Regions from separate parts of the Paenibacillus sp. DCT19 genome, predicted to be linked through region 3. Evidence: a T-box and tRNA genes for the amino acid it is inferred to sense, from the RefSeq annotation. Region 3 holds a T-box; the other regions hold tRNA genes.
The links. A T-box is a leader RNA that pairs with one kind of tRNA and senses whether it is charged. The one in region 3 lies ahead of leuS (leucine--tRNA ligase), so its partner is inferred to be a tRNA-Leu.
Positions count from the first base shown of each region.

Region 1 (3,255 bases), 1.1 Mb from region 3:
GCGGCCGTAACTATAACGGTCCTAAGGTAGCGAAATTCCTTGTCAGGTAAATTCTGACCCGCACGAATGGCGTAACGACTTGGGCGCTGTCTCAACGAGAGATCCGGTGAAATTTTAATACCTGTGAAGATGCAGGTTACCCGCGACAAGACGGAAAGACCCCATGGAGCTTTACTGCAGCTTGATATTGAATTTGGGTACGATCTGTACAGGATAGGTGGGAGCCTTTGAAGCCGGAGCGCCAGCTTCGGTGGAGGCACCGTTGGGATACCACCCTGATCGTATCTAGGTTCTAACCTGGTACCGTAATCCGGTGCGGGGACAGTGTCAGGTGGGCAGTTTGACTGGGGCGGTCGCCTCCTAAAGAGTAACGGAGGCGCCCAAAGGTTCCCTCAGAATGGTTGGAAATCATTCGAAGAGTGCAAAGGCATAAGGGAGCTTGACTGCGAGACCTACAAGTCGAGCAGGGACGAAAGTCGGGCTTAGTGATCCGGTGGTACCGCATGGAAGGGCCATCGCTCAACGGATAAAAGCTACCCTGGGGATAACAGGCTTATCTCCCCCAAGAGTCCACATCGACGGGGAGGTTTGGCACCTCGATGTCGGCTCATCGCATCCTGGGGCTGAAGTAGGTCCCAAGGGTTGGGCTGTTCGCCCATTAAAGCGGTACGCGAGCTGGGTTCAGAACGTCGTGAGACAGTTCGGTCCCTATCTGTCGTGGGCGTAGGAAATTTGAGAGGAGCTGTCCTTAGTACGAGAGGACCGGGATGGACGTACCGCTGGTGTACCAGTTGTTCCGCCAGGAGCACCGCTGGGTAGCTATGTACGGACGGGATAAGCGCTGAAAGCATCTAAGCGTGAAGCCCCCCTCAAGATGAGATTTCCCAGTATGTAAGACCCCTTGAAGACGACGAGGTAGATAGGCTGGGGTGGAAGTGCAGTAATGCATGGAGCTGACCAGTACTAATCGGTCGAGGGCTTATCCAATTAGCACGTTCTAATCGCAGACTTTCGTTTCGAATCTAGTTTTCAGAGAACAACACTCTGAGATGTAAGCTACGCGTTTGGTGGCGATGGCGGAGGGGTTCCACACGTACCCATCCCGAACACGACCGTTAAGCCCTCTAGCGCCGATGGTACTTGGACCGCAGGGTCCTGGGAGAGTAGGACGCCGCCAAGCGAACTCTTTCATCATACATAGAAACAGGCTCTGCATGTGGATTTGTACGATGAATTGCATTTGCTCATGCAAATGCATAACATTCCCTGATAGCTCAGTTGGTAGAGCACTCGACTGTTAATCGAGTTGTCACAGGTTCGAGCCCTGTTCGGGGAGCCATTTGCTCTCATAGCTCAGTAGGTAGAGTGCATCCATGGTAAGGATGAGGTCACCGGTTCGATCCCGGTTGAGAGCTTTGGTAAGTGAGGCCCGTTGGTCAAGGGTTAAGACACCTCCCTTTCACGGAGGTAACAGGGGTTCGAATCCCCTACGGGTCATATAGATGGAGGCTTAGCTCAGCTGGGAGAGCATCTGCCTTACAAGCAGAGGGTCGGGGGTTCGATCCCCTCAGCCTCCACCATTTAATTATTGGGGATTAGCCAAGCGGTAAGGCAACGGACTTTGACTCCGTCATGCATAGGTTCAAATCCTATATCCCCAGCCATTTTATTTTGAGTCATTAGCTCAGTTGGTAGAGCACCTGACTTTTAATCAGGGTGTCGAAGGTTCGAGCCCTTCATGACTCACCATTATATGCGCGTGTGGCGGAATTGGCAGACGCACTAGACTTAGGATCTAGCGTCTTTGACGTGGGGTTCAAGTCCCTCCACGCGCATCCTTTATTTGCGGAAGTGGCTCAGCGGTAGAGCATCGCCTTGCCAAGGCGAGGGTCGCGGGTTCGATTCCCGTCTTCCGCTCCATATTTGCGCCCTTAGCTCAGCTGGATAGAGCGTTTGACTACGAATCAAAAGGCCGGGAGTTCGAATCTCTCAGGGCGCGCCATTATTTTTTTTATATCGGGATGTAGCTCAGCTTGGTAGAGCACCTGGTTTGGGACCAGGGGGTCGCATGTTCAAATCGTGTCATCCCGATTTTATCGTATGCGGGTGTAGTTCAATGGTAGAACTTTAGCCTTCCAAGCTAATAGCGTGGGTTCGATTCCCATCACCCGCTTATATTTTGATGAAAAGTCCTGCATTTGCAGGGTTTTTTTGTTTTCAGTACATTTGTTTTATTAGGAGTTACCTTATGTTTAACCCGGGTCTACCTAATGGCCTCCTTTTTAGCATCTTAAGTACTTCAATATGGCATTATGAATTAGCTATAACAGACAGAAGCCCTCTCATAGGAGAAGGGCTTCTGTCTCATTCATCTCGTTAAAGTGGATGCAGCAGTCGTAACACTTTTGAGCATTCGCTCATTAAGATGAATGTCCTAGAACGTGTATAGCGCTAACACTGTATTGAGCCACGTATTTTAACGGTGATCGTGGTCTGTTGCTCTTTTGCGCATACCTGCCAACCCTAGAAGTCCAAGGAGACCTAGCCAACCCCAGTCCATTCCTCTGTCACGGTCTGTTGTTGCAGCATTCGTACGAATACTGTTGGTACGGTAATCCCCATTGCGTACGTTGTAAGCATTGGGATTCGTGTAATTGTTGTTTCTGTAGTTGCTATTCTCGTACTCCGTAATTTGCTTCTCCGTGTGGTTCATATTATTTGTTGTGGTATGAGCAGAAGCGGATCCCGCAAGTGATACCGCCAATGCAACAGAAGCAACGATTGTGCAAACTTTTTTCATGATAATGTATCCTCCCTTCAGTGATGTGCTGCGTGTTTAATATCCCCAAAGGAAGCCCTTCATTATGTAGTAATTTCATACGTTAATAAAAACCAATTTTTTAATGGGGATTTGGATAAGTTAAGATAGAGCATGGTTTGGGCGCAAATAATTATTCGAAGCAGCTCCTTCGAATAGATGTCTGTAGGTGATATCAAGATATAACACAGAGAGGAAAGTTAAAAAAAATCTAGAATTTATTGCGTCACTGTGATAAAGTATACAAAAGCTTGCTTTGCCGGTCATGTTTCTTTGTGCAGTATCTTGCTTATACAAACAATAGTAAGTGTATCGATACTTTTTATTCCGTACCAACACTCAACCATCTAGGCTGTATATTTATGAATTTTTAAGTATAGGTATAAGTTTTGGATGATGAGGAAAGTACGTGAAAAAGGTATCATGCAGTAGCTATT
Region 1 covers NZ_CP029639.1:5,733,482-5,736,736, reverse strand. The annotation lists rRNA gene DMB88_RS26185 (23S ribosomal RNA) at 1-987, shown strand, start outside; rRNA gene rrf (5S ribosomal RNA) at 1,064-1,180, shown strand; tRNA gene DMB88_RS26175 (tRNA-Asn) at 1,264-1,339, shown strand; tRNA gene DMB88_RS26170 (tRNA-Thr) at 1,343-1,415, shown strand; tRNA gene DMB88_RS26165 (tRNA-Glu) at 1,427-1,497, shown strand; tRNA gene DMB88_RS26160 (tRNA-Val) at 1,505-1,580, shown strand; tRNA gene DMB88_RS26155 (tRNA-Gln) at 1,590-1,664, shown strand; tRNA gene DMB88_RS26150 (tRNA-Lys) at 1,674-1,749, shown strand; tRNA gene DMB88_RS26145 (tRNA-Leu) at 1,756-1,835, shown strand; tRNA gene DMB88_RS26140 (tRNA-Gly) at 1,846-1,920, shown strand; tRNA gene DMB88_RS26135 (tRNA-Arg) at 1,926-2,002, shown strand; tRNA gene DMB88_RS26130 (tRNA-Pro) at 2,018-2,091, shown strand; tRNA gene DMB88_RS26125 (tRNA-Gly) at 2,103-2,173, shown strand; gene DMB88_RS26120 (WGxxGxxG family protein) at 2,477-2,800, opposite strand.
Region 1: it has a tRNA-Leu gene. The T-box ahead of leuS (leucine--tRNA ligase) is inferred to sense a tRNA for this amino acid. The anticodon was not compared.

Region 2 (3,255 bases), 2.3 Mb from region 3:
TTCCGCCAGGAGCACCGCTGGGTAGCTATGTACGGACGGGATAAGCGCTGAAAGCATCTAAGCGTGAAGCCCCCTCAAGATGAGATTTCCCAGTATGTAAGACCCCTTGAAGACGACGAGGTAGATAGGCTGGGGGTGGAAGTGCAGTAATGCATGGAGCTGACCAGTACTAATCGGTCGAGGGCTTATCCAATTAGCACGTTTTAAATCGCAGACTTTCGTTTCGAATCTAGTTTTCAGAGAACAATACTCTGAGATGTAAGCTACGCGTTTGGTGGCGATGGCGGAGGGGTTCCACACGTACCCATCCCGAACACGACCGTTAAGCCCTCTAGCGCCGATGGTACTTGGACCGCAGGGTCCTGGGAGAGTAGGACGCCGCCAAGCGAAAACCCTTAGGGGTATTTTTTTTCGAATGTCTATACGGGCCCTTAGCTCAGTTGGTTAGAGCGCACCTCTGATAAGGGTGAGGCCGGTGGTTCGAGTCCACCAGGGCCCACCATAAATATAATAGTAGTACCGAAGAATGGGGCCATAGCTCAGCTGGGAGAGCGCCTGCCTTGCAAGCAGGAGGTCAGCGGTTCGATCCCGCTTGGCTCCACCATTCCCTGATAGCTCAGTTGGTAGAGCACTCGACTGTTAATCGAGTTGTCACAGGTTCGAGCCCTGTTCGGGGAGCCATTAAGGCCCGTTGGTCAAGGGGTTAAGACACCTCCCTTTCACGGAGGTAACAGGGGTTCGAATCCCCTACGGGTCATAGCAATACCTAATGTTTTAATGAGGGATGAGAATCCCAATATGGAGGCTTAGCTCAGCTGGGAGAGCATCTGCCTTACAAGCAGAGGGTCGGGGGTTCGATCCCCTCAGCCTCCACCATATACGCCGGTGTAGCTCAACTGGTAGAGCAACTGACTTGTAATCAGTAGGTTGGGGGTTCAAGTCCTCTCGCCGGCACCATTAATGCCTGGAACCGTGGTGTAGTTGGCCTAACATGCCTGCCTGTCACGCAGGAGATCGCGGGTTCGAATCCCGTCGGTTCCGCCATTAATTCTTAACCAAATAAGGCTCGGTAGCTCAGTCGGTAGAGCAGAGGACTGAAAATCCTCGTGTCGGCGGTTCGATTCCGTCCCGAGCCACCATGTAATCCTGGAGGATTAGCGAAGCGGCCAAACGCATCAGACTGTAAATCTGCTCCCGTACGGGTTCGGTGGTTCGAATCCATCATCCTCCACCAGTTTTTATGAGTCATTAGCTCAGTTGGTAGAGCACCTGACTTTTAATCAGGGTGTCGAAGGTTCGAGCCCTTCATGACTCACCATTATATGCGCGTGTGGCGGAATTGGCAGACGCACTAGACTTAGGATCTAGCGTCTTTGACGTGGGGGTTCAAGTCCCTCCACGCGCATCCTTTATTTGCGGAAGTGGCTCAGCGGTAGAGCATCGCCTTGCCAAGGCGAGGGTCGCGGGTTCGATTCCCGTCTTCCGCTTATATTTGCGCCCTTAGCTCAGCTGGATAGAGCGTTTGACTACGAATCAAAAGGCCGGGAGTTCGAATCTCTCAGGGCGCGCCATTATAACTTCATATGCCGGCGTGGCGGAATGGCAGACGCGCTCGACTCAAAATCGAGTGGGAAACCGTGGAGGTTCGAGTCCTCTCGCCGGTATACATAACGGGATGTAGCTCAGCTTGGTAGAGCACCTGGTTTGGGACCAGGGGGTCGCATGTTCAAATCGTGTCATCCCGATCTTATCGTATGCGGGTGTAGTTCAATGGTAGAACTTTAGCCTTCCAAGCTAATAGCGTGGGTTCGATTCCCATCACCCGCTTCAATAGAAAAGCAAAAAAGATATGGTATATGCCATATCTTTTTTGCTTTTTTTACACTCCAACGAACGTAATAACATTATCTATGCCAAAAGAAGCGATATTCAACGCACATCCATTACCTAATTATTTTAAACAATGAATATAAAACGCTTACAAAAATGTCTTGCCTAATTCAGCAAGCTGTATTACCATGTGAATTAAGCGCTTAACCTTTAGAGGTAAGGCGCTTAAACTTAACGTAGATTAAGCGCTTAACCTGTAAAGGGAAGGGAGATAATTAACGAATGGGAACAATTCGACTGACGATGGCTCAGGCATTACTTCGATATTTAGATCAACAATATATTTCGGTAGATGGTGTAGAGACCAAATTTATAAAAGGTGTCATCGGTATTTTTGGACACGGGAATGTGACTGGCATTGGAGAAGCATTAGAGCGTAGCCCGGGTACGTTGCGGTATATGCAAGGAAAAATGAACAAGGCATGGTGCATACAGCAACTGCTTATGCCAAACAGAAGAACCGCAAACAAATCTATGCCTGCACAACCTCGATTGGGCCTGGTGCGCTGAATATGATTACAGCGGCTGCCACCGCAACAGTTAATCGTATTCCTGTTCTACTGCTTCCCGGTGATAATTTTGCGACGCGAGAGCCTGATCCAGTGCTACAGCAACTGGAGGTAAGTAGTGACTATACAATTTCAGCAACTGATTCCTTCAAGGCTGTCAGCAAGTATTGGGATCGGATCGTTCGCCCAGAGCAATTAATGATTGCAGCTACACAGGCCATGCGGGTGTTAACTGACCCAGCAGAGACAGGCGCGGTAACATTGGCACTGCCGCAGGATGTTCAGGCAGAAGCATACGATTATCCAGAATCGTTCTTTGCTCGCAAAGTACACTACTTGGATCGCCGTCCTCCAGTTCTTGCAGCACTGGAACGGGCAACGAAACAGATTGCCCGTGGGAAGAAGCCACTGCTCGTTGCAGGTGGCGGTGTATTGTACTCTGAGGCATCCGCACAATTAGCGGAGTTCGCCGAGAAGTTTGGTATTCCTGTTGCCGAGACACAGGCTGGTAAAAGTGCTATGCCGTGGAACCACCCGCTCAATGTGGGTGCAATTGGGGTTACTGGCTCCTTAGCAGCTAATAGGCTTGCAAGGGAAGCGGACGTTGTAATCGGCGTAGGCACACGGTTCTCCGATTTTACGACGGCGTCTCGCTCTGCTTTTCAGCATCCGGAAGCTGCCTTTATCAATATTAATCTTAACAGCATGGATGCCGCTAAATTAGGTGGAGAAGCCATTTTAGCAGATGCACGGGAAGGTCTACAGGCTCTGCAGAAGGCATTGCAGGAGCAGCAATACCAAACCGAATATGGTGCAACTGAAGTTGCTGATTTGCGGGATGAATGGATTACAGAAG
Region 2 covers NZ_CP029639.1:315,366-318,620, forward strand. The annotation lists rRNA gene DMB88_RS01340 (23S ribosomal RNA) at 1-193, shown strand, start outside; rRNA gene rrf (5S ribosomal RNA) at 271-387, shown strand; tRNA gene DMB88_RS01350 (tRNA-Ile) at 426-502, shown strand; tRNA gene DMB88_RS01355 (tRNA-Ala) at 529-604, shown strand; tRNA gene DMB88_RS01360 (tRNA-Asn) at 606-681, shown strand; tRNA gene DMB88_RS01365 (tRNA-Glu) at 686-757, shown strand; tRNA gene DMB88_RS01370 (tRNA-Val) at 801-876, shown strand; tRNA gene DMB88_RS01375 (tRNA-Thr) at 882-957, shown strand; tRNA gene DMB88_RS01380 (tRNA-Asp) at 967-1,044, shown strand; tRNA gene DMB88_RS01385 (tRNA-Phe) at 1,064-1,139, shown strand; tRNA gene DMB88_RS01390 (tRNA-Tyr) at 1,149-1,234, shown strand; tRNA gene DMB88_RS01395 (tRNA-Lys) at 1,243-1,318, shown strand; tRNA gene DMB88_RS01400 (tRNA-Leu) at 1,325-1,405, shown strand; tRNA gene DMB88_RS01405 (tRNA-Gly) at 1,416-1,487, shown strand; tRNA gene DMB88_RS01410 (tRNA-Arg) at 1,495-1,571, shown strand; tRNA gene DMB88_RS01415 (tRNA-Leu) at 1,586-1,664, shown strand; tRNA gene DMB88_RS01420 (tRNA-Pro) at 1,672-1,745, shown strand; tRNA gene DMB88_RS01425 (tRNA-Gly) at 1,757-1,827, shown strand; partial or broken gene iolD (3D-(3,5/4)-trihydroxycyclohexane-1,2-dione acylhydrolase (decyclizing)) at 2,113-3,255, shown strand, end outside.
Region 2: it has a tRNA-Leu gene. The T-box ahead of leuS (leucine--tRNA ligase) is inferred to sense a tRNA for this amino acid. The anticodon was not compared.

Region 3 (3,255 bases):
TTGAGTGGTTAATGTGACGAACTATAGAAGGTCAGGTGATTATGGGGTGGAAAGTAAATACAAAACAAAGCTAACTTCGGAACAGCTAGAGCGAATAGCAACTCAGATTTTAAATCGTGAGCTATCTGAATATCAGGAAATGAATGAAGGCTGGGCGAACCAGGCTTACCGGATCGGTTTAAAAGATGGACAGACGGTGGTACTCAAAATTGCTCCTACGGATAAATCCAATCTGATGCGTTGTGAACAAGAGTTGATGAATACTGAAGTTGAGGCACTGCGTCTTGTGTCTGAGCTAACGGATCTGCCTGTTCCTCGTGTGCTTGCCTATGATGATTCACTAACCCTTGCGCCTTCAGAATATTTTATTATGGAGCATATGACAGGCAAGCCGTATAACCAAGTGAAAGAGCACTATAGCATTGACGAACAGGAAGCGATTGAGGAAGAGCTAGGGCGTTACAATCGAAGGATAAATGAAATCACAGGAGAACAATTTGGTTATTTCTCATCGGGACGACAACGTTATTCCACATGGAAAGAAGCTTTCTTGCAGCTAATGGAAGATGTATTAATCGATGGGCAAAAGGCGGGTATTAAGTTTTCGATGCCTTATGAGGAGTTGGAGCATTTGATTCTGGCAAGAGCAGATGTCCTCAATGATGTTCTAGAACCTGCATTTATTAGCTGGGATCTATGGGATGGCAATGTACTGGTGGAGAAAGGCCGTATTACCGCCATTATTGACTTCGAGCGTTCACTCTGGGCAGATCCATTGATGGAGCATTATTTTAGTCACTTTAATTACACACCTGGGTTTTTGAAGGGATATGGTAGATCCATTACAACACCAAGTGAACGAAGCAGAAGAGGGTTATATGATCTGTACTTTGATCTATTGCTTCGGATCGAATGTGCATACCGGCAGTTTGATGATCATAAACATATTCAGTGGACGATTCATAATCTGGAAGAAAGCATTGAACGCTTTCGGTTAGGCTGAGGTCTGTCATTGACTTTGGCGGTACTTTTTTATATAATGTTTCCGATATTGTATACATATTTCGATGATAAGGATCAGTAGTGAATTCTGTACATGACAGAGAGTCGGCGGTTGGTGCAAGCCGATTGACAGTATTTCATGAACTCGCCTTGGAGAAATGCGGTGATTACACCATCCGATACTTAACCGATGTCTATTCGGTGGTTGCAGGAATGGAAATCCGCATCGGTTAACCGCCGTTACAGGTTCAAAGGGAGTGGATGACGAAGCACGTTCGTCCGCTAACTAGGGTGGTACCACGGGAATTCAACCTCTCGTCCCTAGCGCTGCAAACGCTATGGGATGCTGAGGTTTTTTTGTTGTAATTTATGTGAATCAACCAGAGGAGGAACAATAGATGAGTGAGAATCACCAGCCGAAGCACGGCTATCAGCCACAAGTGATGGAGAAAAGTTGGCAGCAATTTTGGGATGAGAATAAAACGTTCAAAACAGGCGAGGACCCGGCTAAACCGAAGTTCTATGCATTGGATATGTTCCCATATCCATCTGGCGCGGGACTGCACGTAGGTCACCCGGAAGGATACACTGCAACGGATATCGTTTCTCGTTACAAACGTATGCGCGGATACAATGTTTTGCATCCGATGGGCTGGGATGCTTTTGGTTTGCCTGCTGAGCAGCATGCACTTGATACGGGTGAACACCCACGTGAGATCACATTCCGTAACATTGACAACTTCCGTCGTCAAATTAAATCCCTTGGGTTCTCCTATGACTGGGATCGGGAGATCAGCACAACGGATCCGGATTATTACAAATGGACGCAATGGATCTTCATCCAGTTGTACAACAAAGGCCTCGCTTACGTTGACGAAGTGCCTGTAAACTGGTGCGAAGCATTGGGTACAGTATTGGCTAATGAAGAGGTCATTGACGGTAAAAGTGAGCGCGGTAATCACCCAGTTGTCCGTAAACCGATGCGTCAATGGGTATTGAAAATTACTGAATATGCTGAGCGCCTCTTGGAGGATCTGGAAGAGCTGGATTGGTCCGAGAGCATTAAGGATATGCAACGTAACTGGATTGGTAAATCTACAGGGGCAGAAGTGGTGTTTGCCATCGAGGGACGTGAGGAAGTAATCAAGGTATTCACGACTCGTGCGGATACTTTGTTTGGAGCTAGTTATGCTGTACTGGCACCGGAACATGAGCTGGTAGAAGCCATTGTGACTGCAGAGCAACGTGAAGCGATCAAAGCTTATCAGGAGCAAGCTGGACGTAAGAGTGACCTGGAACGTACCGATTTGGCCAAAGACAAAACAGGTGTATTTACAGGGGCTTATGCCATCAATCCAGTAAATGGAGCGAAGGTGCCTATCTGGATCGCTGATTATGTTCTGGCTGGTTATGGTACAGGTGCAATTATGGCGGTTCCTGGGCATGATGCACGTGACTGGGAATTTGCGAAGCAATTCGGACTGGACATCATTGAGGTTGTTGCTGGTGGCGATGTGACCAAAGAAGCGTATTCCGGAGACGGACCACACGTTAACTCTGATTTCTTGAATGGTCTGAACAACGAAGAAGCGATTGCGAAGATGATTACTTGGCTGGAAGACAACGGTAAAGGTGAAGGCAAAACGACATATCGTCTGCGTGACTGGTTGTTCAGCCGCCAACGCTACTGGGGAGAGCCGATTCCAATTCTGCACCTGGAAGATGGAACGATGAAGACCGTACCAGAGGATCAGCTTCCATTGTTGCTGCCAGATATCGATCAGATCAAGCCTTCGGGTACAGGGGAATCACCACTGGCGAATGTAACCGAGTGGGTGAATACGGTTGATCCTGAAACGGGAATGAAAGCACGCCGTGAGACAAACACGATGCCACAATGGGCGGGAAGCTGCTGGTATTACCTGCGCTTTATCGATCCACATAACGACAAGGAACTGATCTCTCAGGAGAAACAACAACAATGGCTGCCTGTCGATCTGTATATCGGGGGAGCAGAGCACGCTGTGCTTCACTTGCTGTATGCACGTTTCTGGCATAAAGTATTGTACGATCTGGGCGTAGTTCAGACCAAAGAGCCATTCCATAAACTCGTGAACCAAGGTATGATTCTGGGAACCAATAATGAGAAAATGAGTAAATCTCGTGGTAATGTTATTAACCCAGATGAAATTGTAAATGAATTCGGTGCAGATACTCTGCGTTTGTATGAGATGTTCATGGGACCACTGGAAG
Region 3 covers NZ_CP029639.1:4,634,627-4,637,881, reverse strand. The annotation lists gene DMB88_RS21195 (phosphotransferase family protein) at 47-1,003, shown strand; T-box leader at 1,059-1,328, shown strand; gene leuS (leucine--tRNA ligase) at 1,401-3,255, shown strand, end outside.